DNA from 4 places in the Paenarthrobacter sp. Y-19 genome. Region 4 is predicted to be linked to each of the others. Evidence: riboswitches for the same ligand, from Rfam matches in the RefSeq annotation. Region 4 holds a riboswitch; each other region holds the start of a gene.

Region 1 (7,075 bases), 620 kb from region 4:
CCAGCTTCCCGCCGTCGGCCGCCTGTCCACGGTGGTCGAGTACGCGGCCGGTGACGGCCGTGACGAGCGTGCTGACGGAGGCGTCGGCGGGCACCTGGCGGACGGCGCCGTTGAGTTTGATGTTCATACTGTTTCCTTGCTGTGGAGTTGAGAGCGACGCGCGGTTGCACTGAAACGGTCGGGCCGGAAGATGGACCAGCGGGGATCAGGGGAACCGGTGAGCAGCTCCCCCACGATCATGGCGGCCGCGGGGGTCAGGAGGACGCCATGCCGGAAGAACCCGGTGGCCACCACCAGGCCTGCGATGTCCCCGCTTGAACCGGCTACGCGGCCCAGCAACGGAGCGTTATCCGGAGTCCCTGGCCTGGCGCGCGCAGTTGCTTCCAGGAGTTCAAGTTCGGCCACCGCGGGAACCAATACCTGGGCGTCCCTAAGGAGCTGGTAAACCCCGCCGGCAGAGACTGCGTTGGAGGCCGCCGACAAGCCGTCCTCCCGTTGGGTAGCTCCGATGACTACGGTTCCGTCGTCCCTGGGAACGATGTAAACGGGCACCCCGCGGACCATGCCACGAACAGTGGCAGTGAGCAGCGGTTGGAGGTGCGCGGGGACCCGAAGCCTGAGGATGTCCCCGTAGACCGGCCTGACCGGAAGTTCAAGACCCTCAGGAAGGCCGGCGAGCGCGGGGGCGCCCAGCCCGTTGGCCACCACGGTTTCGCCGGCCACGACGGATTTGCCGGATTCGAGCTCCACTCCGGCTACCTGGTCCCCGTCCCACAACAGGCCGTGCGCGGACTCTGCAACGGCAAATCCTTCCCTGGCGCCGCCTACCCACGTGCCATCGCCGGATGAATGCGCGGCCAGCCCTGCCATGAGGCACTCCGCCAGCTTCCGTGGATCCACCTGGTGATCGGCGGGTATATCAAAGGCACAGGAAATTTGCGGGCTAAGGAGCGGTTCGCGTTCCCTGGCGGTCCGCAACGGCAACGGTTCGACCCCCAGGCCCGCCGCGAGCTGGACGGTGCGAAGGTCCGCGAGCGCGCGGCGGTCGGCGGCATCGGCACCCACGGCGAGGGTCGGCGTCGTGCGGTATCCGGTATCTTCCACAGGCCGGTGAAGGCCGCCGGCAAACGAAGGCCACAACCGGGATGACTCGAGCATGAGCTCCAGGAGGTCTTCTTCCTGGTAGTGCAGCTCGCTCACGGGCGCCAACATTCCGGCAGCAGCAAATGTCGCACCGGTGGCGGGTGCCGGATCGATGAGTGCTACGGAGCGGCCCAGCTTCCGAGCCTGGTGGGCGATGCCCAGTCCGATGACGCCTCCGCCGATAACGGCAACATCCGCGTGAATGGCTTCTGCCATCTGTTTCCTTCCCTACGCCGGTACTAGCCGGATCAGGTCAAGCGGTCGGCTCTGAAGCCCTCTCAGCCGGACGGTCATAAAGACGTAGGTCACGGCTCCCGCAGTACGTGCCCAGTTTAGAGGAACTACTGTGGATTCCATGACCCAGCACTCTGCCCTCGCCAGCGCCCGCCTCTACCTGTGCACTGATGCGCGCAAGCGCCAAGGCGATTTCGAAGACTTTGCCGACGCCGCGTTCCAGGGCGGGGTGGACATCATCCAACTCCGTGACAAGACGATCGAAGCCGCCGAGGAATTGGAATTGCTGGCGATCCTGCGTGGCGTCGCAGAACGGCACGGGCGGCTCTGGGCGGTCAACGACCGGGCGGATATTGCCAGTGTTTCCGGGGCTCCGGTGTTCCATGTGGGCCAGAAGGACCTCCCGCTGGAGATTGCCCGCACCTTCCTTCCCCGCCCCGCTTCGATTGGTCTCTCCACCCATACACCTGAGCAGGTAAATGCCGCGATCACGGCTTCGCCGTGCGAGCCTGGACTGGACTATTTCTGCGTTGGTCCCGTCTGGGCGACCCCCACCAAACCCGGCCGTGAGGCGGTGGGAACCGGCCTGGTCACATATGCCGCGGAAGCGATCAAGCGTGCGGAGGAGACCACCGGAGGCGCCGTGGAGGTGCCGTGGTTTGCGATCGGCGGAATCGATCTCGGCAACGTCGAGCAGGTGCTCGCTGCGGGCGCCAGCCGTATCGTCGTCGTTCGCGCCATTACCGAGGCGGAAGATCCGACGGCGGCAGCCAAGTCGCTGCTCGAAGCCCTGGACGCCGCCGCGTAACGGTTCTCCAAACAACAGTCCCAGGCACGCAGACCGTCGCGGTATCGGCAGGTTGTGGCGACAGGGTGAGTCGGGGCTTGCAGATGCCGCAGCCCACCCACCGGATCGGATCAGATTCAGGTGAGCCGATCGCGGTACTGGCGCATCTTGCTCCGCGCCCCGCACGTGTTCATGTCGCACCAGGTCCGGGTCCTGGACCGTGAACTGTCGTAGAACACCCACCTGCACGCTTCCGACGCGCAGGTCCTGAGCCGCTGCCCCGAGCCGGTCAAGCCGTGGAGCAGGAGCGCCCCGACCGCTGCTCCTGCCGGCGAGACCGGCAGGGCGGCCGACGGGGTCAGCGCGAGCCGCCCGTCGTCGTCGACGTGGGGGCCTGCCCAGTGCTCCTGAGCGAGCTGGTTCAGGGCGGATCGCGCTGCCGTGTCGGTACGGTCGGCCAGGAACGCGCGCATGACCTCGCGGGCGTCGCGCAACGAGATGAGATGCTCGAGCGTGGGCTCCCCGTCCCATCCATGCCGGACCAGCCACTCCCGCCCGTCACGGATGGTCGCCAGGGCGTCGGTGCCGTGCAGCAGTGTGGCGCTGTTGCAAAACTCCACGACGACACGCAGCTCCTCGGGCACGGCGGACTGCACGGCGTTCACGCGCTCAGCAGCCTGAGGAGTTCGCCGGGCCGATCCTCCGGCACCATGTGCCCGGCTCCCTCGATGATCGAGAACCGCGCGTGATCCGGAAGCGCCGTGACGAGCCGATGGGCGTAGTCGACACCCAGCCACGCATCTTCCGAGCCCCAGACCACGTGGATCGGGATGTCCAACAGCCGGAGTCGATCCTGTAGCTCGTCGGTGTTCTCCTCGCCGCCTTGGGTGTACTGCCGGTAGAACGCCCGTGCCCCTTCCGCACCCGCCCACTGGCCCGTGTACGAAGCCAGGGCGTCTGCACGCAGACCCACGTGACTGCCGGACCGGATCTTGGCGTCGATCAGGGCAGCGCTAGCCCAGTCGGGGAGCGCCTCGAAGGCCTCGGGGTGCTGGTGGACGGTTTGGAAGAACCCGCCGGCGCCCCACCCACTCACCGTCGCGGCATCGATGAGCGTGAGCGACTCGAAGTTCACGTCGTGCAGGAGCGTCGCCCGCAGCGCGACCGCGCCGCCGACGTCGTGCGCCACGACCCGAGGCGCTGAGACCCCCCAGTGCTCGAGGAGTTCGACGAAGATCGTCGCCTGCTGCCGGAGGCTCACGTCCGGCGCGTTGCGGGTCGACTGTCCGAATCCGAGCATGTCCCAGACGTAGACCCGGTGATCACGAGCAAGCACCGGGGCGATGTCTCTCCAGATGTACGACGAGAAGGGTGTGCCGTGCATCAGAACGAGAGCCGGGCCCTCGCCGACCGAGTTCCATCGCACCGTACCGTCGCCGACGTCGAACCGCTCGGGTAGCGACCAATCGCTCATAGCTTGCCCCTTCCTTGTTACCGTCTTTATACCTTAGACGGTAACAGGCCCAAATGGGCTACGGGGGTGTTGATGGCTGCCGTCGACCGCCCCACCGCCTGCCTCCCCGGGCCGCCAAGAAGCTAATGGCCAGCAACAGCTGGCCATCCGCCGCACTGACAGCATCGCTTGGAGCCGGAAGCGTCCAAGACTATCTGCCGGTTTCGGGCTACCCTGATTTTCGTGTCACATCATCGGATAGCGCCCAACGTCGACGACTCATCGGACCAGCTCGCAGCGGCTTTCGCGGCCCTCCGGACGGAGCTGGAGCTGCCCGGCGACTATCCGGTTGATGCCGTCCGGGAGGCACGGGACGCCGTCGAATCCCTCCGCCTGCCCGATCGCGACCTCAAGCACGTCCCTTTCCTGACCATCGACCCCGCAACGTCAACGGACCTTGACCAAGCCCTGTTCATTGATCGCGCCGGCGAGGGGTACAAGGTTCTCTACGCGATCGCCGACGTGCCGTCTTTCGTGGCTCCCGGCGGGGCGCTGGATGCCGAAACCCGGCACCGCGGCCAGACGTTCTACGCTCCGGACGGCCGCATCCCCTTGCACCCGGAGATCATCAGCGAAAACGCAGGCAGCCTGCTCGCCGATCAGGACTGCGGTGCGTTCGTCTGGGACTTCGACCTCGATGCCAACGCGGAAGTGGTCAATGTTTCCGTCGCCCGTGCCACGGTCCGCAGCCGCGCCAAACTCAGCTATAAAGGAGCCCAGCAACAGATCGACGACGGCTCGGCACCGCCCGTACTGCAGCTCCTCAAGGAAGTCGGACTGAAACGGGTCGAACTTGAGAGACTCCGTGGTGGGGCAAGCCTCAACATGCCCGAGCAGGAAATCGTCCAGGCGACCGACGGCGGCGGGTACAGGATCGTTGCAGCACCGTCACTGCCGGTGGAGGACTGGAACGCGCAGATCTCCCTCATGACGGGCATGGCCGCGGCCCGGCTCATGCTGGACGGAAAAGTCGGCATCCTGCGGACCATGCCCGCCCCCGATGAGAGGTCCTTGCAGCACTTCAAGCGGCAAACCGTGGCCTTGGGCAAACCGTGGGACGGCCAGGTCACCTACGGAGAGTACCTTCGGACCCTGGACGCCTCCGATCCCAAGCAGCTCGCCATCCTGCACTCCGCCGGGATGTTGTTCAGGGGTGCCGGATACACCCCGTTCGACGGCGAAGTGCCGGAGACGGTGATCCAGGCAGCCATCGGCGCGCCCTATGCCCACACCACGGCTCCGCTGCGGCGGCTCATCGACCGGTTCGTCCTGGTGATCTGCGATGCCCTGTGCAACAACAGGGAAATTCCGCGCTGGGTCCGCGAGGCGTTGCCCTCCTTGCCCGAGATCATGGGCGCGTCCGACCAATTGGCCGGACGGCTTGAACGCGCTGCCTTGGACACGGTGGAAGCAGCACTGGTGGCCAACCACGTAGGCCAGGAGTTCGACGCCGTAGTGATTTCCGGTTCCAAGCCGCAGAACGGCAACGGAAACAGCAACAACGGCAATGGCACAGGCAAGGGCAACGGAAACGGCAGTGGACCGTCCGGTATCGTCCAGATCGCAGAACCTGCCGTCACCGCAAGGTGTGACGGCGAACTTGAGTCCGGCACCAAGGTCAGGGTGCGTCTCGTCAGGGCGGAAATCGCCAGCCGTGAAATCAGGTTCGAGCTTCTGAACTGACGCGCATCACGCGACGATCCGGGCTTTATGGCTCCCAGAGGATAGACTGGCCCTGTAGTAATGGATGCCCGGTCGTTGATTCAGTTAATTTTTGAACTCAACAAGCCCGCCCCTACGCGATCTTGAGATGTACCAACTGGTCACCAGTGCCAGTACTTAGATAGCCCGCGATCGGCTTCCACTGGACTTGCTTGCGCGCCCGTTCTGCTCCGGTACGGCTCCGCCGCCCCCGTTGAGCATGCAGCGCCAATGCCCAAATGAATAAGGAAACTCCCTGTGAGTGAATTGCACACCCATGAAGTCCTGACGGACTCCACCGGAACTGAATCCATCGAACCCGAGGAAACGATCATCTCGGATGAGACGCCCCACGAGATCGAGGAAAAGTCGTTTGCGGACTTCAACGTCCGCGCCGACATCGTCGAGTCCTTGGCCGACGCCGGTATCACGCACCCCTTCCCCATCCAGGCCATGACCCTCCCGGTCGCATTGAGCGGCCACGACATCATCGGCCAGGCAAAGACCGGCACCGGCAAGACGCTGGGCTTCGGTATCCCCGCCCTGCAGCGCGTTGTCGGCCGGGACGACGCAGGCTTTGAGAAGCTCGCTGTTCCCGGCGCTCCCCAGGCCCTGGTGATCGTTCCCACGCGTGAACTCGCCGTACAGGTTGCCAACGACCTCCAGGCAGCCTCGCGCAAGCGGAACGCCCGTATCGCCACCATTTACGGTGGACGCGCCTACGAGCCGCAGGTCGATGCGCTGCAGAAGGGCGTCGAAATCGTCGTGGGCACGCCCGGGCGCCTGATCGACCTCTACAAGCAAAAGCACCTGAGCCTCAAGAACGTCAAGATGGTCATTCTCGACGAAGCCGACGAAATGCTGGACCTGGGCTTCCTCCCGGACGTCGAGACCCTGATCGCCGGCACCCCCGCAGTCCGTCAGACGCTGCTCTTCTCCGCCACCATGCCCGGCCCGGTTATCGCCATGGCCCGCCGGTACATGACGCAGCCCACCCACATCCGGGCAGCCGACCCGAACGATGAGGGCTTGACCAAGCGCGATATCCGCCAGCTCATCTACCGTGCTCACGCCATGGACAAGACCGAGGTAGTGGCACGCATCCTGCAGGCACGCGGCCGCGGCAGGACCATCATCTTCACCAAGACCAAGCGCACGGCAGCGAAGGTTGCCGAGGAACTGGTTGACCGCGGCTTCGCTGCCGCCGCCATCCACGGCGACCTCGGCCAAGGTGCACGCGAGCAGGCTCTGCGTGCGTTCCGCAACAACAAGGTGGACGTCCTCGTCGCCACCGACGTCGCGGCCCGCGGCATCGACGTCGACGACGTTACGCACGTGATCAACTACCAGTGCGTCGAAGACGAAAAGATCTACCTGCACCGCGTGGGCCGTACCGGCCGCGCCGGCAACAAGGGCACCGCCGTCACGTTCGTGGACTGGGACGACATGCCGCGCTGGGGCCTGATCAACAAGGCCCTGGGACTCAGTGTTCCGGAGCCGGTTGAGACCTACTCGTCGTCACCGCACCTCTACAGTGACCTCGACATCCCCGAGGGCACCAAGGGCCGTTTGCCCCGCAACAAGCGCGTCCTGGCAGGCGTTGACGCCGAGGTCCTTGAAGACCTGGGCGAGACCGGCAAGAAGAACGCACGTTCGGGCGGTTCCGGCCGCGACGGCGGACGTGACGGAAAGCGCGA
Region 2 (7,075 bases), 250 kb from region 4:
GGTAAGACCACCCTCGCAGGCAAGCTTTCCAAGTGGCTCAAGGCCCAGGGCCACAGCCCCATGCTGGTGGCGTGCGACCTTCAGCGCCCTAATGCAGTGACCCAGCTCCAGGTAGTTGGCCAGCGCGCCGGTGTCCCGGTGTTCGCCCCGCACCCGGGTGCCACCTCCGAACTTGAGCACCCCGCCGGTGACCCGGTTGCCGTAGCCAAGGCCGGCGTCGAGGAAGCCCGCCAGAAGCTTCACGACGTCGTGATCGTGGACACCGCCGGCCGCCTCGGCGTGGACGCCGAGATGATGGACCAGGCCCGTCGCATCCGCCAGGCGATCATTCCCAACGAAGTCCTTTTTGTCATCGACTCCATGATCGGCCAGGACGCCGTCAACACGGCGATGGCGTTCGATGAAGGCGTCAACTTCACCGGCATCGTGCTTTCGAAGCTCGACGGCGACGCCCGCGGTGGTGCCGCACTTTCCGTTGCGTCGGTCACCGGTAAGCCAGTCATGTTCGCGTCAACGGGCGAAGGCCTTGACGATTTCGAACTCTTCCACCCGGACCGGATGGCTTCCCGCATCCTGGACATGGGTGACGTACTTACCCTGATCGAACAGGCTGAGAAGGCGTGGGACAAGGACGAAGCAGCCCGGATGGCGAAGAAATTCGCCGACCAGGAAGACTTCACCCTTGACGACTTCCTGGCCCAGATGCAGCAGATCCGCAACATGGGCTCCATGAAGAAGATGCTCATGATGATGCCGGGTGCGCAGAACATCCGCCAGCAGCTTGAGAACTTCGACGAAAAAGAGATCGACCGCGTCGAAGCGATCGTCCGTTCCATGACCCCGCACGAGCGTGTGGCTCCCAAGATCATCAACGGCTCACGCCGCGCCCGTATCGCCAAGGGTTCAGGTGTCCATGTTTCCGAGGTCAACGGCCTGCTGGAGCGTTTCGCCCAGGCCCAGAAGATGATGAAGAAGCTGGCCCAGGGCGGCGGCATGCCGGGCATGCCCGGAATGCCCGGCCTCGGTGGTCCCGGTGGAGGACGCAAGAACGGGAAGAACGCGCCCAAGAAGAAGGCGCGGTCGGGCAACCCGGCCAAGGCTGCCCAGGAACTGCGTGACGCAGAAGCCAAGCGGGCCAATGCGGCCTCGGCGGCTCCCACAGGCGCGGCCTTCGGCCAGGGCGCAGCGGACTTCGACCCGTCCTCGCTCAACCTTCCCAAGGGTTTCGACAAGTTCCTCGGTAAATAACCGTGCCGACATCCCGGCCCCGCGTCGGAGCCGGGATGTCAGAGCCGTCGAATAGGCTGAACCAATGCATAAGCAGCGCGTAGTCTTCCTTCACGGCCTGGGCAGTTTTGGTGCTGCGGCCTGGCCGAAGCAGCACGGCATGGCGCTTGGCTATGATGCACTTTTTCTCCGGAGGCACGGTTTTGATCCGGTCGCGGACCCGGCGGAATCCAACGTCGCTGCCGACGTCGCCATCGTGATTGGTGCCTTGGCTGATTCAGGGGGCGGCCACGTCGTAGCGCACGAGCAAGGCGCGATCTCCGCCATGTTGGCGGCCGTTGAGCGCCCTGATCTTGTGCATTCGCTTTCCTTGGTGGAGCCCGCCTGTTTGTCCCTGACTGCTGAGCTTGCCGCTACCGCTTCATATCGGGCGCTGATGGAACCGCTGTTTGAGGTGCGGGGCCAGCTCAACGACGCCGATTACCAGCGTGAGTATTTCCTCCGCGCGTTTTCCGCCGAAACGGGAGGGCTCGACTCTCCCGAGGCCCGGCGTTCTGCCCGCAGGCTCCGGCTCCAAGCTCCGCCGTGGGAAGCTCCACTGCACATTGTTCCTGGTGTTCCCACCCTGGTTCTTACGGGTGGTTGGGAGCCGCTGTACGAGGAAATCGCCGCGTACCTCCAGGAGACCGGTGCCCTCCGCCGTGTGGCAGCAGGCGGGCACCGGCCCCAGGACTCACCCGACGGCGATCACATCATCCGCTCGTTCGTCGCAGAGGTGGGACGGGCCAGGTCAGTTCAGGCTTCCTGACTGCGTGGTCCCATCGATCGGCTCCGGCGTCCGTGCGGAGGCCACCTGGAGCTCCGGCAGGTAGACCTTTCCACCGGAGGCGAGGAACTCCGCACTTTTTTCCCGCATCCCGCTGTACATTCCTGCGATCGCCGCTTGGGATTCTGCTGAACCGTATTCGTCGCGGATGTCCTGGCTGATGCGCATGGAACAGAACTTGGGTCCGCACATTGAGCAGAAGTGCGCCGTTTTGGCGGGTTCGGCCGGCAGCGTTTCATCGTGGAACGACTCGGCCGTCACAGGATCGAGGGACAGGGCAAACTGGTCCCTCCACCGGAACTCGAAGCGCGCCTTGGAAAGTGCGTCGTCGCGCTCATGTGCGCCGGGGTGCTCCTTGGCAAGGTCCGCCGCATGCGCCGCGATCTTATACGTGATCACCCCTGTTTTGACATCGTCTTTGTTGGGTAGGCCCAGGTGTTCCTTAGGCGTGACGTAGCAGAGCATGGCCGTACCGTAGCGGGCGATCTCCGTGGCACCGATGGCTGAGGTGATGTGGTCGTAGCCGGGGGCGACGTCGGTTACCAGCGGACCCAGGGTGTAGAACGGTGCCCCTTTGCAGAGTTCCTGCTGCCGTTCCACATTTTCGCGGACCAGGTGGAACGGGATATGCCCGGGACCTTCCACCATCACCTGCACGTCGAATTCCCAGGCGCGCTGTGTGAGTTCGGCCAGGGTGTCCAGTTCCGCGAATTGTGCGGCGTCGTTGGCGTCAGCGGTAGCGCCGGGACGCAGGCCGTCGCCGAGGGAAAACGCGACGTCGTACTTGGCAAAAATTTCGCACAACTCGTCGAAGTGCGTGTACAGGAAGTTCTCCTGGTGGTGGGCCAGGCACCACCCCGCCATGATGGACCCGCCACGGGAAACTATGCCTGTCACGCGGTTGGCGGTCAGCGGTACGTACCTGAGCAGTACACCGGCATGGATCGTCATGTAGTCCACGCCTTGCTCGCACTGTTCGATCACTGTGTCACGGAAGATTTCCCACGTGAGCTTGTTGGCTTCTCCATTGACCTTTTCCAGCGCCTGGTAGATGGGAACGGTGCCGATCGGAACAGGGGAGTTGCGGATCAGCCACTCGCGGGTGGTGTGGATGTCGTCGCCGGTTGACAAGTCCATGACGGTGTCCGCGCCCCACTGCGTAGCCCACTGAAGCTTGTCCACTTCTTCGGCAATTGAACTGGTGACGGCCGAATTGCCGATGTTGGCGTTGATCTTCACCAGGAAGGCCTTGCCGATAATCATGGGCTCGGATTCGGGGTGGTTGATGTTGTTGGGAATGATCGCGCGGCCGGCGGCGACCTCGCTGCGGACCAGTTCGACATCGCAATTCTCGCGCAGCGCCACGAAGCGCATCTCAGGCGTCACCAGGCCTTGCCGTGCGTAGTGCATCTGGGTGACGGTCTTACCCTCGGCGGCGCGGCGTGGCACCGGTTGCGCGCCCTTCCACTCGGCTGAGGCGGCCCCGCGGCGAACAGCCGACTTGCCGTCGTCGAGCAGGTTCCGTTCGCGGCCGGAATAGGCCTCAGTGTCGCCGCGGGACTCGATCCATGCGGCCCGGAACGGTTCCAGGCCCACGACGGGATCGCTGCCCGGGCCTGCCGTCCGGTACACCTGCAGTGGTGCGTTGGCTTGGCCATTGGGGGAGGGCTCCAGCGCGATTTCCGTCACGGGGACGCGGATTCCGGCGTCATGGTCTTCAAGCCATGCCAGCGAATGGGACCTCAGGGACTGCGTAACAGGCTCGTTTTGGGCAGGGCTGGACTCGTTTTGGGCAGGGCTGTGCTGTGTTTTGGTGGTGCTCAAAGGATTACTCACTTCCTTCGCCGGCATTACCCGGACAGGTTCAACGGTCGCAGGCTGCCTCAGCCCGATCTCAGCCCCTGCAAGGGCCCCCGTGTGGTCGTAGACGAAGCTACCACAGCTGGCAGGGGGCGCCCAGTCACATCAGTCCGCCGAAGCCTGCCGCCCCGCTGCGGATTAGGCTTTTGCCATGGCCAACATCATTGAATTCAGCGGACCCGTGCTCGTGGCGGCAGATGACGTGCGCCAAGGAATGTGGTCTGTTGGGGGAGCGCTGACGTTTGAAAAGCCGTCGTCCCCTCCCGACAAGGTACTGGACGGTTGGGTCCTGCCGGGTTTCGTGGATGCCCACTGCCATATCGGCTTGGGCGCCGGTGGGGCCGTGGACGACGCCACCACCCTCGCGCAGGCCCAGGCCGACCTCGCTTCGGGAACCCTGCTGATCCGCGACTGCGGATCTCCCAGCGACACACGTTGGGTGCAGCCGCGGACGGACTTGCCCCGCCTTATCAGGTCCGGCCGCCACATCGCCCGAAGCCGTCGGTACCTGCGCGGATTGGGCCATGAGATTGAACCGGAACAGCTGGTGGAGACCGTCCGTAAGGAGGCCCGCGACGGCGACGGTTGGGTGAAGCTCGTAGGCGACTGGATCGACCGGGGCATTGGCGACCTGGCGCCCTCTTTTCCGGCAAAGCTGGTCAAGGACGCCGTAGCTGCCGCCCACGAGGAAGGTGCCAGGGTCACGGCGCACTGCTTTGCGGAGGACACAATCGACGACATGCTGGATGCCAACATCGACTGCATCGAACATGCCACTGGCCTTCTGCCCCGGCACATCCCACGGCTGGTGGAGCAGTCAGTGCCGATCGTTCCCACGTTGGTGAACATTGCGACCTTTCCGGAGATCGCCGCCCAGGCGGCGCCAAAGTTCCCCGGGTACGCGGACCACATGACGCGGTTGTGGGAGCGCCGGCGTGAGCGGGTCCTTGAGGCTTTCGAGGCCGGGGTGGCGATCTACGCGGGAACGGATGCGGGCAGCGTGATCAAGCACGGCCGCATCGCGGACGAAATGCATGAACTGCACGACGCCGGCCTGCCGCCCGCCGCGGTCCTGGATGCCGCTGCGTGGGGCGCCCGCAAGTGGCTGGGAGCCGACGCCATCAGCGAAGGCGCCAGTGCCGACGTCGTTCTCTGCCATGACGATCCCCGGCACGACCTACGGACGGTATCCGGGCTCAAGCACGTGGTCCTTCGCGGTGAACTCATGGGATGAGTGTCAAATGGCTGGGAATAAATTGAAGCTTCAAGTAATTTAGAGAAGTAGAACCTGCCGAAAGGCGGACACTACAACACGGGGAGCTTCACATGTCCACATCATCCGCACAGGACCTTCTTCCTGCCGACCTCGCCATGGGCACTGTCATGCTCAAGGTCGGCGACATGAAAGTCATGAGTGACTACTACCAGCGTGCTTTGGGCCTTGTGGTCGTGGCCGAACAGGACGGCGGCCTCTACCTGGGTCGGGCAGGCAAGCCCGTGGTTCACTTGGCGCCGGCTTCGGGGCTCCAGATTCCGGGGCGGGGGGAAGCCGGGTTGTTCCACACCGCCGTACTGTTCCAGGATCAGCCCTCACTGGCGGCCACCATCGCCACCGCTGCCGGATACGAACCCCGGGCGTTCGTGGGCAGCGCAGACCACCTGGTCAGCGAAGCGTTCTACTTCACCGACCCGGAAGGCAACGGCATCGAGCTTTACTACGACAAGCCCCGTGAAACCTGGCAGTGGGACGGCAAGAACGTCGTCATGGACAACGTGGCCCTCCCGCCGCAACGTTTCCTTCAGCAGCACCTGAGCGAAGAAGCCGTCACGGGCCAGCATCAGGCAGCGGCCGGTGTCGGGCACGTCCACCTTCAGGTGGGTGACGTCGCCACCGCCCAGGACTTCTACGTCGGGACCCTGGGCTTCGAGCGTACCGCGGGCTGGCACGGCCAAGCACTGTTCGTATCCGCCGGCGGCTATCACCACCACATGGCCATGAATGTCTGGAACAGCCGGGGTGCCGGCCCTCGCAAGGACACTCTTGGGCTGGGGGAAGTGTTGATCGAGGTTCCATCCAGCGAGGATGTCGGGGCCTTGGCGGACCGTTTGCGCGTTGCCGGGGTGCAGAACCATCACACCGGCGCTGAACTGCAGTTCGAAGATCCGTGGCGGAACAAGCTGCGGGTGGCTGTTCGCTAGACGGCATCCCGCCGGAGTGCCCGTCGGTGCCCCATGCTGCACTAGGCTGGGCAGTGACGGTTCGGGACCCTGGCGGGCCTGCGCCGGACGTCCCGTCAGCACGAAGGATTGAGAGTACTTTCCATGGGCTTTGCCGAAATTTTTGTAGCCACCCACGACGAAGCACTCAAGCGGGCGGCAGCCCTGGGTAAAGGTGCCGATGCCGCAGGCCCTGCAGTCCGCATCAACGGCATAACGGACTTCGAGGTGGAACAACTGGGCGACCTCGCCGGCCAGGCCGTCCATGCTGCAGGCGCTGACTACGAACTCGCGCTGGTGGACGTCACCAGTGACGCGCTGCTTGGCGTTCCCGAAGCGATGGTGAGGGCCTTGGCCGAATTGCTCACGTATGAGAGCGAAGGTGAAGCCAATGTCCTGGATGACGTTGCTTCCGCCTGGGCGGAGCAAGAAGACATGCCGTTCGACGCCGCCCAGTCCCGGCAGTACGTTCAGCAACTTGCCGCTCTGGCCACGGACGTGGAAAAAACGGAGCGCGCCGGGCTTTACGTCTGGTCCGAATAGCCACCTCTCGGGCTGGGTCCGGGCACTGACCGGGCCTTGGTGTGACCAAGAACTCACCGACCCGGAGGGCTTGAGTCGTAATCTACCCGGGCATCTGGCACAATAGACAGGTACTCGATCGGTGCGGCCCCTCTCTCCGTGCTCGTATCTTGTCCTTCGAACCGTCTAGTATGGCCCGCCCCACGGGTGCAAAACGTCGGGTTCAACCCCGTTTCAGAAACAGGAGTGACCACAAAAGTGGCCGTAAAGATTCGCCTTAAGCGCTTCGGTAAGATGCGCGCACCGTACTACCGCATTGTCGTCATGGATGCCCGCGCCAAGCGCGATGGCCGTGCCATTGAAGAAATCGGCAAGTACCACCCCACCGAAGAGCCGTCGTACATCGAGGTCGCTTCCGAGCGC
Region 3 (7,075 bases), 1.5 Mb from region 4:
GTGGCCAAGTTTTTCTACCTCCCGCCTGTGGAGCTCAGCGGCAGGTTCAATGTCCTGCGTGCTGTTCCGTTCGCCCTGATGTTCGTCGCGAAAGTGGTGGCAGCAAGCTTCCTGGTGCTGTACCTGGCGGTGGTCAAGGGACCCAAGGTGCGCAGCGCCGTCGTCGCTGTTCCGTTGCGAAGCCACTCTGACCTTATGGTGACGGCTACAGGGCATGTCATCTCGCTGATCCCCGGCTCGCTGGTGGTGGAGGTGGACCGCTCCACCTCCACGCTCTACCTGCACGCGCTGAACATCTACGAAGAAGCGGACATCGACAAGATCCGCCGGGAGACGCAGAACATTGAGGCAGGGCTGATCCGCATCATGGGAACGCGGGAAGAAGTCGAGGCCCTGAAGGCAGAAGCCCGGCCCGGCATGGAAGGGGCAACGCTGTGAAGGAATTTGTTCTGGTGGCCACGGCGGTGATCCTCAGCCTCGCCGCTGCAGGTGCGATCGTGCGCATCGCGATTGGGCCATCTTTGCTGGACCGCGTCCTTGCTTCCGATGTCCTGCTGGCCATCCTTGGTGCTGCCCTCGCCATCGACATGGCCGTGAACCAACACCTCAACAACCTGATGCTGCTGGTGGCCCTCGCGGTGATCGGTTTCATCGGCTCAGTGACGGTTGCCCGGTTCGTGGCCGAGCGAAGGGAGCAAAGCAATGAGTCCTGACGCCACCGGAGTGGACCTGGTCATCGACATGGTGACCGCGGTGTTCCTCATAGTGGGCGCCCTGATGTCTCTGGGTGCCGCGATCGGCCTGCTGAGGTTCCCGGACCTCATGAGCCGCATGCACGCAGCCACCAAGCCGCAGGTGTTGGGCTTGTTCCTGATGCTCGCAGCGATCGGCCTGCAGATGCGTACTTGGTGGGTGTGGCCCGTCCTGCTGGTGGCATGGATTTTCCAGCTTCTCACCGCGCCGGTGTCCGCCCACATGGTGGGGCGCTCCGCGTACCGGACCAAACACGGGCACCGCGAGAAGCTCACCAAGGACGAACTCGAAGCCGTGGTCCAAAGGGCCGCCGCCGGCCAGGAGCCCTCCGAACCTTAAAGCAACGCGGAACCTTAAAGCAACGCGGGGTCACTTATGGCCCATTACCCCCATGGGGATGGGCCATAAGTGACCCCGCGTTGCTTGTTGGGTGATGCTTAGACGATGTCCTGGGACTTCGCGAAGCGGGCAATCGCCCGCTGGGTGCCGCGGCTGGCAAGGACCTGGATCAGCGTGCTCACGAAAGCGGAAATCAGCGCGAAGGTCAGAGCCGAGCGGAGGCTCGTCTCCATGTCATCGTTGCCTGTGGGCGGCTTGTTGCCCGTGGCCTTTTCCCAGCCTTTGTTGACGAGTTTGGTACCGACAAAGCCTGCACCGAGGCTTACCCCGGCGCCCAGCAGCTTGAAAAAGAGGTTCATGGCACCAGCCTAGCTGCACGGCACGGCTACCCGCGGTTTTCCCGCTCCTTGAGAAACGCTGCCAAGGACCCGACCGGAGCCAGAACCGGGACGACCGGGTGCTCGGCGGACCACACTGCCTCTACGGAATCGAGGACAGCGATTTCCTTCAGCAGATAGTAGGTGGGTGGCATCAGCTTCAAGTGCCCTGCGGCTTCCGCTTCCAGGATTCCGGACACCGGCATCCACAGCGACTGCCAAGCCTCCGTGGTTTGATGCCGGGGCTGCGCTTCCGGTGCCGGCTTGGCCACATAGAAGTAGGTGTCGAAGCGCTTGGGCATGTCTATGGGCGTGATCCAGTTGGCCCAGGGGCGCAGGTCTCCGGGCTCGATGCCCAGCCCGGCTTCTTCCTGGACTTCGCGGATTGCTGCCGTGAGCACCATTCCCGCGTTCCTCTCCGCCAACGCTGTGTCCGCGGAAATCGAACTCTGCGCCCAGGACAACGCATGGCTGCGCAGCAGTTCCCCGGGGTAGTCCCAGCCGGACTGATCCACAGCGTCCACCCGGCCGCCCGGAAAGACCACCATTCCTGCCGCGAAGTCCATGGTGCTGACTCTGTGCTGGACAAATGCCTCTAGCCCCGAGGTGGCGTCGCGGAGCAGAATCACGCTGGCAGCGAGGCGTGGCTCGGCCACGGGTGCGTGGGAGCCTGGACGATCCGTCATCAGGCCATTCTTGCAGGTGCGTTGTGGGGCCTGCTGTGCGTGTTTAGGCGCGGGGATAGGGCGCAGAGTGGGCCTCGCAATGCACTCCTGTTGTTGTGGGGCCTGGTGTGCGTGTTTAGGCGTGGGGATGGGGCGCAGAGTGGGCCTCGCAACGCACCCTCGATTGTTGTGGGGCCTGGTGTGCGTGTTTAGGTGTGGGGATAGGGCGCAGAGTGGGCCTCGCAACGCACCCTCGTTTGTTGTGGGGCCTGGTGTGCGTGCTATGGCGTGGGGATGGGGTGCTGAGTGGGCCTCGCAACGTACTCCCGTTTGTTGTGGGGCCTGCTGTGCGTGTTTAGGCGTGGGGATAGGGCGCAGAGTGGGCCTCGCAACAGGATTGTGACCGCGGCCCAGAGCGGGCCGTACGCGGAGGTGTAAACTGAACCCGCCCATCAGGGCAGATTTGATAACGACAGGGGAGCGCCGCCGTCGGACCTTGCAGCGATGCAGGAGACGCGAGGGCGCTGAGAGTGCGGACAGCCGCAGACCCTCGAACCTGATCCGGTTAGTACCGGCGCAAGGGAGTCGAGCTTCTCAGAGTGTCCGGAGCCGGACGGCGCAAGCCAGGCGGATTCCGGGGAGCACTTTCCCCTCCTGTAACCTCAGGAGGCAGAAAAATGACCACGGTAAACGTGAAGAAGACCAGTTATAGCTGGCGTGTTGTAGACATCGTGGTGGCGGCCCTCATCGCCATCGCCGGCGGCGTGATTTTCTGGGCCTGGTCCCAGGGCGCGGCACTGGTATCCATCCCCATGAATGCGGCGTACCCGCCCCTTACCGGCCTGATCGCCGGTGGCTGGATGATCCCCGCAGTCCTGGGCATGCTCATTATCCGAAAGCCCGGCGCAGCTCTTTTCTGCGAGGCCGTCGCAGCCACGGGTGAGCTCATCATGGGTTCGCAGTACGGCACCACGGTGCTCATCTCCGGCATCCTCCAAGGCCTTGGCGCCGAGCTCATCTTCGCCGCGTTCCGCTACAAGAAGTTCAACCTGCCCACCGCACTCCTCGCGGGCGCAGGCGCGGGCCTCTTCTGTGGCCTGAACGATTCGTTCCTGCCCTGGGGCTGGAATATCGCCTACGAGGCCATCGACAAGCTGACGTACATCACTTTCACCACCATCTCCGGTGCAGTGATCGCCGGCGGCCTGTCCTGGATCGCCACCCGCGGTCTGGCCACGACGGGTGTCCTGAGTTCCTTCGCGTCGCGGAAGGCCGCTTCGGAGCCAGTCTTCAACTGATGCCTGCCACACACAGCGGCACGGTCCGGCCTGCCGCCATCTCCGCCGAGGGGTGGGGATGGCGGCATGCCGGCCGGGCCCAGCCTGCCATCCAGGGCCTTGACCTCCGCATTGAACCGGGGGAACGCGTCCTGTTGCTGGGCCCTTCGGGGGCCGGCAAGTCCACGCTCCTGCACGCCCTCGCCGGGGTGCTGGGTGACGAGGAAGACGACTCTGATGAGACCGGTTCGCTGCTGATCGACGGCGTCACTGCCCGCGAGCAGCGTGGCCGCGCCGGGCTGATGCAGCAGGATCCCGAAACGCAGGTGGTTCTCTCCCGGGTGGGCGACGACGTTGCCTTCGGCGCGGAGAACCTTGCCGTGCCGCGCGAGGAGATCTGGTCCCGGGTGCATGAAGCGCTCGACGACGTCGGCTTGCGTACCGCATCAGGCGGCGGTTTGGCATTGGACCACCCGACGGCGGCACTTTCCGGGGGACAGAAGCAGCGCCTCGCGCTGGCCGGCATTTTGGCGATGCGGCCAGGCTTGATCCTGCTGGACGAACCCACGGCCAACCTCGATCCTGCAGGGGTCCTCGAGGTCCGCGACGCCGTGGCCCGCTGCCTGGACAAGACCGGCGCCACGCTGGTGGTGGTGGAGCACAGGGTGTCCGTGTGGAAGGACCTGGTGGACAGGATCGTGGTCCTGCAGCCCGGTACCGCAGGCCCGCAATCAGGCACCCCGGGAGTCCTCCTGGATGGTCCGCCGGAGCAGGTCCTCACCCAGGCGCGCTCCATGCTGATGACGGCGGGCGTATGGGTTCCCGGCTACGTTCCCGCCACAAGGGCGCGCGCCCGGACGACCGGGACAAACGAACTCCTCCTTGCAGCGCAGGACCTGGCCGTGTCCCGGGAAAAGCCCAGGCGGAAGCGCTTCCGAACCATCCCTCCGGTTCCGGTGCAGAGGGACATCACCGCCCAGGTCCGTGCTGGCCAGGCGTTGACCATTACCGGGCCCAATGGTGCCGGGAAGTCCACTTTTGCGCTGACGTTGGCCGGCCTTCTGGCGCCGGTGGACGGCATGGTGAGCGCCGGCGTCGGGCTATCGGAGGGAGCGGGCATCGACCCGTACAAATGGAAGGCCGATCAGCTCATCTCCAGGATCGGCACGGTCTTCCAGGAACCGGAGCACCAGTTCGTCACGGGCAAGGTCCTGGATGAGCTCATGTTCGGCCCCAGGCACCTGGGCCACGGCGGGGAACGCGTGGACGAATTGGTGGAGCGGCTGAGGCTCTCCCATCTGGTGGATGCCAATCCCTATACACTGTCCGGCGGTGAGAAACGCAGGCTTTCAGTGGCTACGGTGTTGGCGGCGCACCCGAAGGTACTTGTCCTCGATGAGCCCACCTTCGGACAGGACGCCAATACCTGGGCCGAGCTGGCCTCGTTCCTCTCGGAGTTGCTGGACGCCGGTACCGCCGTGGTTTCCGTGACCCACGACCAGGAATTCAGTGCCGTACTGGGCGGGACGGAACTGCGGCTCGGGCCGGTGTCCCAAGGTGAGACGGCGCCCCAGGAAGCGGGTGCGGCATGAGGGACGCATTGAGCCTGCGCGGCAACCACGCACTCCTGACCCGGGCAAACCCGTTGGCGAAGTTCGTGGCCGTCTTCCTTATCTCCCTGGTGCTGGCCCTGTCCATCGACTGGGTTTCCGCGTCCACGGCTCTCATCGCGGAATTGGCGCTCTTCCCCTTGGCCGGCCTCACACTCCGCCTTCTCTGGCAGCGCGCCTGGCCGCTGATCATAGCGGCGGCGATAGGGGGCTGGAGCACCGCGATTGTGGCCGCTGACAGCGGCGCGGTACTGCTCGACGTCGGACTCTGGTCCATCAGTGAAGGTTCCCTTGAGCTGGGGCTCGGCTTCATGCTGCGCGGTTTGGCGATCGCCCTCCCCGCGATCCTGCTGATGTCCTGCACCGACCCGACGGACCTGGCGGATGCACTTGCGCAGAAGGCAAAGCTGCCGCACCGATTTGTCCTCGGTTCCCTTGCCGCCATGCGGCTGGTGGGCCTCATGGCGGAGGAGTGGCAGACCATCGGCATGGCCCGGCGCGCCCGCGGTGTCGGCTCGCAGGGAAGCCCGATCCAGCGCCTCAAAGCGACGCTCGGACAGAGCTTCGGGCTGCTGGTCCAGGCCGTCCGGCGGGCTTCGCGGTTGGCCGTGACCATGGAAGCCCGCGGTTTCGGCGGGGGACAACGGACGTGGGCGCGTGAGTCCACGTACTCGCTGATGGACGTCTGGGTGGTACTTGGCGGCGTGGCCATAGCCGGAGGCGCCGTCCTCACGGCTTTGGGCGCCGGAACGTGGAGCTTCGTGTGGCGTTAGCGGGCCGGTAGCTCCTGGATTTCGTCGAAATCTGCGCGGGTGAGGAAGCCGAGCTGGGCCTCCTTCTCCTCGAGCTGGATGATCGGGCCGAGTTCGAAGCACGTCGCTTCAAGCCGGCGCAGGGCTTTGGCGTTGCGTGAGTCTGGCTCCACGATGATCCGGTCCTTGCCCGGGAGCGAGAACATGTACCTGATAAGGGAGGTGCCGAGCCTGGGGGTGAAGTGCGGAATGGGGCGCGTTGCCGGTGCCAGCAGCAGATGCATCCCGATGTCCGCCTCGCGGGCGGGGTAGGCCTCGCCCACGGGATCGTGCAGTGGTTCGTATGTCTGGAACAGGGCCAGGGGCTCGCCGTCGAGGAGGGCCAGGAAAGCGTGGTGCGTGTCCAGTGAGTCAAGGAACCCGTAGATTTCCAGCACTTCCTCTTGGGACTTCTCCGTCATGCCCCAGAACCTGGCGCGGGGTTGCTTGACCCATTCGAAGATGAGCCCGATGTCTTCGCTGGGGACCAGCGGGACAAGGCGCAATTCACCCCAGCCTTCGAGGTTCTCGGAGTAGACGGTGGTGCGGACGGAGAAGTCCTGGGTGGCGGTGCTCATGTGTTCCTTCGGTAGGCGGGTGTCTGGTGTCAGTTCGGGTCTTTGGCCAGGGCGGACCAGTCCGTGGTTACAGGGACCATCCGGCCTTCGCTCCAGAGCGGGAGCTGGTCCCCGAAGTGGCTGTGGCCGGGCGGTCCGGCTGCGCCGAAAGGCACAATCCACCGGCTGTTCTCCCGGCAGTCCAGGTCCCAGACGTAACGGGCCACAGGTCCGCGGAAGCTTCGGTCGTCCACTCCAGGGAGGCTTTCGGTGCTCAGCACGCAGCCGGTGTCTCCACTGAGGGCGGCCGTGGGCGCCGCAGCGGCAAGGGTTTCGGGGAGCACATGGATTGCCAGCAGCGTGTGCCGGTCACCCCAGGACCCGCCGTCCAGCAATGCTTCTTCCAATGCCGTGGCTTCCAACGCCGCCGCTGCCTCCACGGAGACGGCGATGCCAAGTTCGGAGCCGCGGACCAGCAGGGTCTCCAGTGCGAAGCCGATGCGCGATGCCACGGACAACCACGGGCCAAACAATGGGGAATAGCCGCTCGGGGTGTTCAGGGGAGCAAGAGCGGCGTGCCGTCCGAGGCGCTGGACCAATGCACCGCGCCAGTCAGCGAAAACGGCCGCGGGATGGCTGCCGGCGTCCATCCGGCCATCCCACGCCAACAACTGTGATCGTAGTTTCCTAGCCTCGTCGGACAGCC
Region 4 (7,075 bases):
GCGCTCGGCTTCGAGTTCGGCGCGCGCAGCAGCCTTGGCCTCGCGGCGCTCGATCTGCTCCTCGCGCTTCTGCGAACGCGTGGGACGGTCACCAATGTCAGCAACACGGATATCGGTGCCTCGCGGAGTTGCCAAAAGTTCGGCACCAGCCATCATGGTGGGCTCCCAGTCGAAGACGACGCCGTCATCCTCGCCAATGACGACGGTATCGCCGGGCTTGGCGCCAACCTTGAACAGTTCCGTCTCAACACCAAGCTTGGCGAGGCGGTCTGCAAGGTAGCCGATGGCTTCCTCGTTCGTGAAGTCGGTCTGCTTGACCCAGCGCACGGGCTTTTCGCCCAGTACGCGGAACAGCGGCTCGAGGTTCTTCTCTTCACGACGGATCTTGAAACCGGACTCGTTGACGGCGCGCGGGCGAAGGACCGGCGGAGCCACCTTGGGGGGTGCAGCCTGGACGGCGTCGCGCGCAGCCTTGACGATTTCGGCCATGGCAAAGCCGAGCTGGCGCAAGCCTTCGTGGCTGGTTGCCGACACTTCGAAGACACGGTAGCCCCGCGCCTCCAGGTCGGGACGCACGAACTCGGCCATATCCTTGCCGTCGGGGAGGTCGACCTTGTTCAGGACTACCAGCTTGGGTCGCTCGTTCAACGGGACAACTTCACCGTCAACGCCGGCGTAGCTCATATCGACGGCGTACTTCTCCAGTTCGGCCTCAATGATGGCGAGGTCGGAGAGCGGATCGCGGTCCGATTCCAGGGTTCCGCAGTCAAGCACGTGGACCAGGGCAGCACAGCGCTCAACGTGGCGGAGGAAGTTATGACCAAGGCCCTTGCCCTCGCTGGCGCCTTCGATGAGGCCCGGAACGTCGGCAATGGTGAAGCGGACGTCTCCGGCCTGGACCACGCCCAGGTTGGGGATGAGGGTGGTGAACGGGTAGTCGGCGATCTTCGGCCGGGCAGCGGACATGGCAGCAATCAAGCTGGACTTGCCCGCGGAGGGGAAGCCGACCAGGGCAATATCGGCAATGGACTTCAGTTCCAGGACGATGTCACTGGATTCGCCTTCGATGCCGAGGAGCGCAAAGCCCGGGGCGCGTCGCTTTTGCGAAGAAAGGGAAGCGTTGCCGAGGCCACCCTGGCCGCCGGCGGCCGCAACGTATTCAGTACCCTCGCCCACCAGGTCTGCCAGGACTTCGCCGTCCTTGGTCTTGACCACGGTGCCGTCAGGGACCGGAAGAATCAGGGTCTCGCCGTTCTTGCCTCCACGCCAGTCGCCCATGCCGGGGCCACCATTGGTGGCGTGCCTGTGGGGTGCGTGGTGGTAATCAAGCAAGGTGGTGGTCTGGGCTGACACGCGGAGGATGACGTCCCCGCCGTTGCCGCCGTTGCCGCCGTCGGGACCGCCGAGCGGCTTGAACTTTTCCCGCTTAACGGAGACACAGCCGTGGCCGCCGGTTCCGCCGGATACGTGCAGGACTACCCGGTCTACAAAGCTCGCCACGTGGATCTCCTCTATTGCTGTTGCCAGCGCTGTTGCAAAAACCAGCGCGCCTGAGGGCGCCCTAGTCGATTGTAATGCGGTTAAAAGAACGGTGGAGCGGGCCGCTTGGCCCGCTCCACCGGTTCAGAACTTGTTGTTACTCTGCAGCTGCAGCAGCAACGATGTTCACTACGCGACGGCCGCGGCGAGTACCAAACTCAACCGCACCGGCCTGCAGGGCGAACAGGGTGTCGTCGCCACCGCGACCGACGCCTGCACCCGGGTGGAAGTGGGTGCCGCGCTGGCGAACGATGATTTCGCCGGCGGAGACTACCTGACCACCGAAGCGCTTGACGCCCAGGTACTGTGCGTTGGAGTCACGACCGTTGCGAGTGGAACTCGCGCCTTTTTTGTGTGCCATGTGAAATGCCTGCCTCTAAATTTCTGGGGAAACTGAAAAACCTGAACAGCGGGTAACGAAAGTTACGCGATGCTGGTGATCTTGATCTTGGTCAGTTCCTGACGGTGACCCTGACGCTTCCGGTAGCCGGTCTTGTTCTTGAACTTCTGGATGACGATCTTCGGACCACGGAGGTCTTCGAGGATCTCAGCCGTAACCTTGACGTTGGCCAGTTCCGCTGCTGCGGAGGTGACCTTGTCGCCGTCAACCAGGAGCAAGGCGGGCAGCTCAAGCGTGCTACCGGCTCCACCGGGGACGCGGTTAAGCGTTACGTAGTCTCCAACGGAAACTTTTTCTTGGCGGCCGCCTGCGCGGACAATCGCGTACACCACTTGGGTACTCACTTCTCTCGACGTTTATAACTAAATTTGCGTGCGGAACCTGTCACCGGAATCAGGCTTGGTTCGCGCTGTGCCTCAACGCCGTGGACTTCTGTTCGAAGTCCGCGAGTCATCCCATGAACAATTCCAAGGGGCATAACCCAAGTGTTGGCGTAAGCACCGAAGATCAAGATTACGCTAGTTTGACCCTCAGCTGCAAATGAGGCCGGGACCGGAGGCTACCCCGTGACTTGCATCACGAGGTGTAACGGACTCTCCCGGCACCGTGCCCATACAGCCTACAGGGTTTGGCGGCGATTAACGTGATCACGCCCGCGACGCGCGGGACAAGCCATGCTTTTCATCCCGGTTCAGTCCCGGTTCAACACGCCGGGCCACCCTGGGCGTAGAGCCGCGGAGCATCAAAGAACGCCGTCTCGTAGCGGCAGGACTGCCTGAAAGCCTCAAGCATCTCCGCACGTTCACGCCCGGAAGCGGCAACGGCCGCCGCGTCTGTGAAGTTGATCGCCATCCTTGTGGCGGAGGCAAAGTCCTCGTCGGCGTACGTCCGCAGCCAGTCCGCATAGGGATGCCCGCCGGAGGCCCCGGCATCGACGAACGCGGCGTGGAGCTTTTGACCCACTTCCGCATACAACCAGTAGCAGGGCAGGATCGCCGCGAGGACCACCGCATAGCTGCCGGATGCCGACGTTGCCAGCAGATGGTCCACATAGGCTTTGGTGACCGGTCCGGTGACGCCCGAAGCCTCACGGGAGCTCAACCAGTTCCTGTGCAGTTCCGATTCAACTTCCAGGCATTGCCGTGAGCTCCTGGCCCAGAACAGCTGTTCTTCCTCGGTGGGCGCCAACGCGCCTGCACGGGCAAGGACCCTGGAATAGCCATTGAGATAGATGGCGTCCTGCGCAAGGTAGTAGCTGAATGCCGGCTCCGGCAAATGCCCCGACTGCAGTTCCTGGATGAAGTTGAGGCCGTGGATTTTTTCAAGCTCCGGGATGGCTTCCTTCCACAAAGTGGCGGCAAATCCGCCAGGCTGGAGGACGCGCTGGTGGTGGAAGTGGTCCACAGGCCCGTTGCCCCGGCCCACTTCCAGCTCCCCTGCGCTCCTCAGGGCCTGGAGCAGCCATGGTTTCGCTTCGCGCAGTGAGGCCTCCCAGTCGCCCGTGCGCGCCTGGACGGTAGCCAAGGCGGACGACAACGAGCATCCAGTGCCATGGCTGTTCCGGGTCGCAATCCTTGGACCTGCCACTTCGATGACGTCCTGCCGCAACAGCCCGCTGGTGTTGATCAAGGCATCGGGGCATTCCGAGCCGGCCAGATGACCGCCCTTGACCAAGACCGTGTTTCCGCACTCAGCTGCCAGTCGTTTGCCCTGCTCCAATGCCGATGCCCAATCAGCAGCCTCGGTTTCCCCCAGCAATATGGCAAGCTCGGGCAGGTTCGGCGTGATCAGGTCCGCCAATGGAAGCAGGGAACGAAGGGCCTCCCCTGCGGAGTCGGTCAGCAGGCGGTCACCGCTGGTGGCCACCATCACGGGATCAAGAACCACGACGGCGGGGCGCACCGATTCGAGCCAACTGCGCACCTCGTCAATAACAGCCGCGTCGCCGAGCATCCCGATCTTCACGGCGTCGATGACGATATCGGTACTGACGGCGTCCAGTTGCTGGCGCAGGAACTCCACGGGTGGTACGTGCACACCGCTGACACCCAGGGTGTTCTGGGCCGTCAAAGCCGTAACGGCAGCCATGCCATATCCACCGTGGGCGGCGATGCTCTTCAAATCAGCCTGGATTCCGGCTCCTCCGGACGGGTCGGAGCCCGCGATGCTAAGTACCCGGGGGGTTCGTCTGCGGTCCTCCGCCAGCGGATAAACAGCGGAAGATGACAATGCGGCCATGAGGACATCCCTTCGCCGGTGCTAACCGGACAGGTTCAACGGGTTTGGATCTCAGCCTGGCCCATCGCCTGGCACCCCGTGTCAGTCCCCCAGCCTAGCGCACCGGCAAACAGCAAAAGGCCCCGCAATTGCCGCTGGTAGCGGAACTGCGGGGCCTTGGTGCGGTCACAAACGGTTAGAGTTCGGAGGCCGGTACGCCGACGCCCAGGATGATGGGTTCGTCCGGGGCCGCTTTCCTGACCGGCTCCGCAGGCGCCTTGGACTCGTGCGCCGATCCCTTCGCGGCCGTAGCGGTCACGTCGTGGTGCTCAACACTGGTCTCGTTGGCCGCGCCTTGAGCCCTGCTTGCACTGCGGTTCCGGCGGCTACGACGACCCCGCGATGCTGAGGGGGCTTCGTCGGCGGCCGGAGCCGGAGCTTCAGTCGTCGGGATGTTCGCAGCCTTCGGGGCTTCGACAGCTTCCTTGGCTTTCTGGTCCTCAGGCGACGGTGCCGCGCCAAGGTGCGAGAAAGCTTCGGCCAGACGATCCAGGCTCATGGCCGGCTGGGCTGCCTGCGGCTCATCGTGGTGTTCAACGAAAGGCAAGGCAACCTCTTCGCCGCCAAAACGCAACACTGGAGTGGCCCGGCCTTCGCGGACAGCGGCGTCGTGCGCCGCGGCTTCCTGGGCCGTCGGGGCAGCGGAGACTGAACCGGCGTCGGGACCATGCTCCCCGGCCGCCCGGGTTTGCTCCTCTGCCTTGTGGAGCTCGTCATCGTGAAGGTGGGCGGCATGCGCGGCCGCTGCAATCGTCGCCAGTGCAGCCCGGGTTGCTTCGGCCTTTGCCTGACGGGCAGGGTCCTGGGCTTCCGGGTGTGCTGCCGGTGCCGCAACAGGGGCGGACGGCGTCGAATGGACCTGGGCCGGTGCTTCGACCGTTCCCTGGGCGCCGCCCTTGCCGCGGCGACGCTTGCGCTCGGTGCGGGCTGTGGACTGCTGTGCCTCGGTGTGCGGACGGTGCTGCTCGGCTGCCACGGTGTTGGCGCGGCGGTGCTCCACGGGCTCGTCATGCGTCACGACACCGCGGCCTGCGCAGTGCTCGCACTGCTCACCGAAGACTTCAAGGAGACCGGTGCCCATGCGCTTGCGGGTCATCTGGACAAGGCCCAGTGACGTTACTTCAGCAACCTGGTGCTTGGTACGGTCACGGCCCAGGCACTCCACCATGCGGCGGAGAACGAGGTCGCGGTTGGATTCCAGGACCATGTCGATGAAGTCGATGACGATGATGCCGCCGATGTCACGCAGGCGAAGCTGGCGAACGACTTCCTCGGCAGCTTCAAGGTTGTTCTTGGTAACTGTCTCTTCCAGGTTTCCACCACTGCCGGTGAACTTACCCGTGTTGACGTCCACCACCGTCATGGCTTCGGTGCGGTCAATGACCAGCGAGCCACCGGATGGCAGGAAGACCTTGCGCTCCAGGGCCTTGTGGATCTGCTCATCGATGCGCCAGGCAGCGAAGATGTCTTGATCCTTGGTCCATTTTTCAAGGCGGCCCACGAGGTCGGGGGCAACATAGGTTACATAGGCCTCGATGGTGTCCCAGGCGTCGTCACCGGAGACGATCAGCTTGGAGAAGTCCTCGTTGAAGACGTCACGGACAACCTTGATGGTGAGGTCCGGTTCGCCGTAAAGCAGTTCCGGTGCCAGCACCTTGGTGGAGGAAGCTTGCCCTTCGATACCTTCCCACTGCGCGCGCAAACGGTTGATGTCGTGGGTCAGTTCTTCTTCCGAGGCACCTTCAGCGGCCGTACGGACGATGACTCCGGCGTTTTCCGGCAGGCGGTCCTTCAGGATCCGCTTGAGGCGGTTGCGTTCGACGTCGGGCAGCTTGCGGGAGATGCCGGTCATGGATCCACCCGGCACGTACACAAGGTAGCGGCCCGGAAGTGAGATCTGGCTTGTGAGGCGGGCACCCTTGTGACCCACCGGATCCTTGGTCACCTGGACCAGGACGGAGTCGCCGGACTTCAGCGCATTCTCGATCCGGCGCGGCTGGCCCTCCAGGTTCACTGCATCCCAGTTGACTTCACCGGCGTACAGCACCGCGTTGCGGCCGCGTCCGATATCAACGAATGCAGCTTCCATGGATGGCAGGACGTTCTGGACCTTGCCGAGATAGACGTTGCCGATCAGGGAGTCCTGCTGCGTCTTGGACACGAAGTGCTCGGCCAGGACGCCATCTTCAAGGACTGCGATCTGGATTCTGTCGTCGCGCTGGCGGACGATCATTTGCCGGTCCACGGATTCGCGGCGTGCCAGGAACTCGGCTTCGGTAATCACCTGGCGGCGACGTCCGGTCTCGCGGGACTCGCGGCGACGCTGCTTCTTGGCCTCGAGCCGGGTGGAGCCCTTGACGCTTGCGACCCGGTTGGAAGGAGCCGTTTCCGTGATGGGCCGGGGGGCGCGAACGCGGGTTACCGTGTTGGGCGGGTCGTCATCCGAGCCGCCCGTCAGTTCAAGGTCCTGGTCTCCACGACGCCGACGACGACGGCGACGCGACGTGACGCCTTCTTCGAGGGCTTCAGCTGCGGGAGTTTCTTCGTCGCCGGAGTCATTGCTGTCTTCGGTGTCGTTCTCGTCGCGTTCAGTGCCACGGCGCCCGCGGCGGCCGCGGCTCCGGCGACGGCGACGACTGCCACCCTCGTCCAGCTCACCGTCTGCGGCTGCTTCAGCGTCGTCTTCCGGCTCGTCGTCCGTCTCTTCCACGGCCGCAACGCGCGGGACAGTGGTGAGGTCAGGGGCCTGGAAGATCATCGACGTGATGGAAACCGGCTCCATGAACAGCGAGGTGGCAGCGGCAGGAGCAGCTTCCTCGGCCGGAGCCTCTTCCTCAGCAGCAGGTTCTTCCGGCTGGG

The links. A riboswitch is a leader RNA that binds a small molecule or an ion and turns the genes downstream of it on or off. The one in region 4 is predicted to bind thiamine pyrophosphate.
Region 1: it holds a riboswitch for thiamine pyrophosphate, as region 4 does, so the genes downstream of both, thiO (glycine oxidase ThiO) here and thiD (bifunctional hydroxymethylpyrimidine kinase/phosphomethylpyrimidine kinase) in region 4, are expected to answer to the same signal.
Region 2: it holds a riboswitch for thiamine pyrophosphate, as region 4 does, so the genes downstream of both, thiC (phosphomethylpyrimidine synthase ThiC) here and thiD (bifunctional hydroxymethylpyrimidine kinase/phosphomethylpyrimidine kinase) in region 4, are expected to answer to the same signal.
Region 3: it holds a riboswitch for thiamine pyrophosphate, as region 4 does, so the genes downstream of both, PYR64_RS16985 (ECF transporter S component) here and thiD (bifunctional hydroxymethylpyrimidine kinase/phosphomethylpyrimidine kinase) in region 4, are expected to answer to the same signal.

The regions. Positions count from the first base shown of each region.
Region 1 covers NZ_CP119414.1:2,701,730-2,708,804, forward strand. Annotated here, with positions in the region: gene thiS (sulfur carrier protein ThiS) at 1-127, opposite strand, end outside; gene thiO (glycine oxidase ThiO) at 124-1,359, opposite strand; TPP riboswitch at 1,352-1,471, opposite strand; gene thiE (thiamine phosphate synthase) at 1,499-2,185, shown strand; gene PYR64_RS12635 (CGNR zinc finger domain-containing protein) at 2,302-2,784, opposite strand; gene PYR64_RS12640 (alpha/beta fold hydrolase) at 2,826-3,638, opposite strand; gene PYR64_RS12645 (RNB domain-containing ribonuclease) at 3,861-5,360, shown strand; gene PYR64_RS12650 (DEAD/DEAH box helicase) at 5,637-7,075, shown strand, end outside.
Region 2 covers NZ_CP119414.1:2,332,728-2,339,802, reverse strand. Annotated here, with positions in the region: gene ffh (signal recognition particle protein) at 1-1,248, shown strand, start outside; gene PYR64_RS11025 (alpha/beta hydrolase) at 1,313-2,035, shown strand; gene thiC (phosphomethylpyrimidine synthase ThiC) at 2,018-3,877, opposite strand; TPP riboswitch at 3,873-3,980, opposite strand; gene PYR64_RS11015 (amidohydrolase family protein) at 4,065-5,147, shown strand; gene PYR64_RS11010 (VOC family protein) at 5,240-6,112, shown strand; gene PYR64_RS11005 (hypothetical protein) at 6,236-6,673, shown strand; gene rpsP (30S ribosomal protein S16) at 6,911-7,075, shown strand, end outside.
Region 3 covers NZ_CP119414.1:3,625,636-3,632,710, reverse strand. Annotated here, with positions in the region: gene PYR64_RS17010 (Na+/H+ antiporter subunit E) at 1-438, shown strand, start outside; gene PYR64_RS17005 (monovalent cation/H+ antiporter complex subunit F) at 435-713, shown strand; gene mnhG (monovalent cation/H(+) antiporter subunit G) at 703-1,092, shown strand; gene PYR64_RS16995 (DUF4235 domain-containing protein) at 1,191-1,451, opposite strand; gene PYR64_RS16990 (NUDIX hydrolase) at 1,478-2,155, opposite strand; TPP riboswitch at 2,599-2,735, shown strand; gene PYR64_RS16985 (ECF transporter S component) at 2,812-3,432, shown strand; gene PYR64_RS16980 (ABC transporter ATP-binding protein) at 3,432-5,003, shown strand; gene PYR64_RS16975 (energy-coupling factor transporter transmembrane component T) at 5,000-5,794, shown strand; gene PYR64_RS16970 (GNAT family N-acetyltransferase) at 5,791-6,390, opposite strand; gene PYR64_RS16965 (penicillin acylase family protein) at 6,420-7,075, opposite strand, start outside.
Region 4 covers NZ_CP119414.1:2,083,922-2,090,996, forward strand. Annotated here, with positions in the region: gene obgE (GTPase ObgE) at 1-1,500, opposite strand, end outside; gene rpmA (50S ribosomal protein L27) at 1,637-1,900, opposite strand; gene rplU (50S ribosomal protein L21) at 1,963-2,271, opposite strand; gene thiD (bifunctional hydroxymethylpyrimidine kinase/phosphomethylpyrimidine kinase) at 2,642-4,177, opposite strand; TPP riboswitch at 4,168-4,266, opposite strand; gene PYR64_RS09665 (Rne/Rng family ribonuclease) at 4,353-7,075, opposite strand, start outside.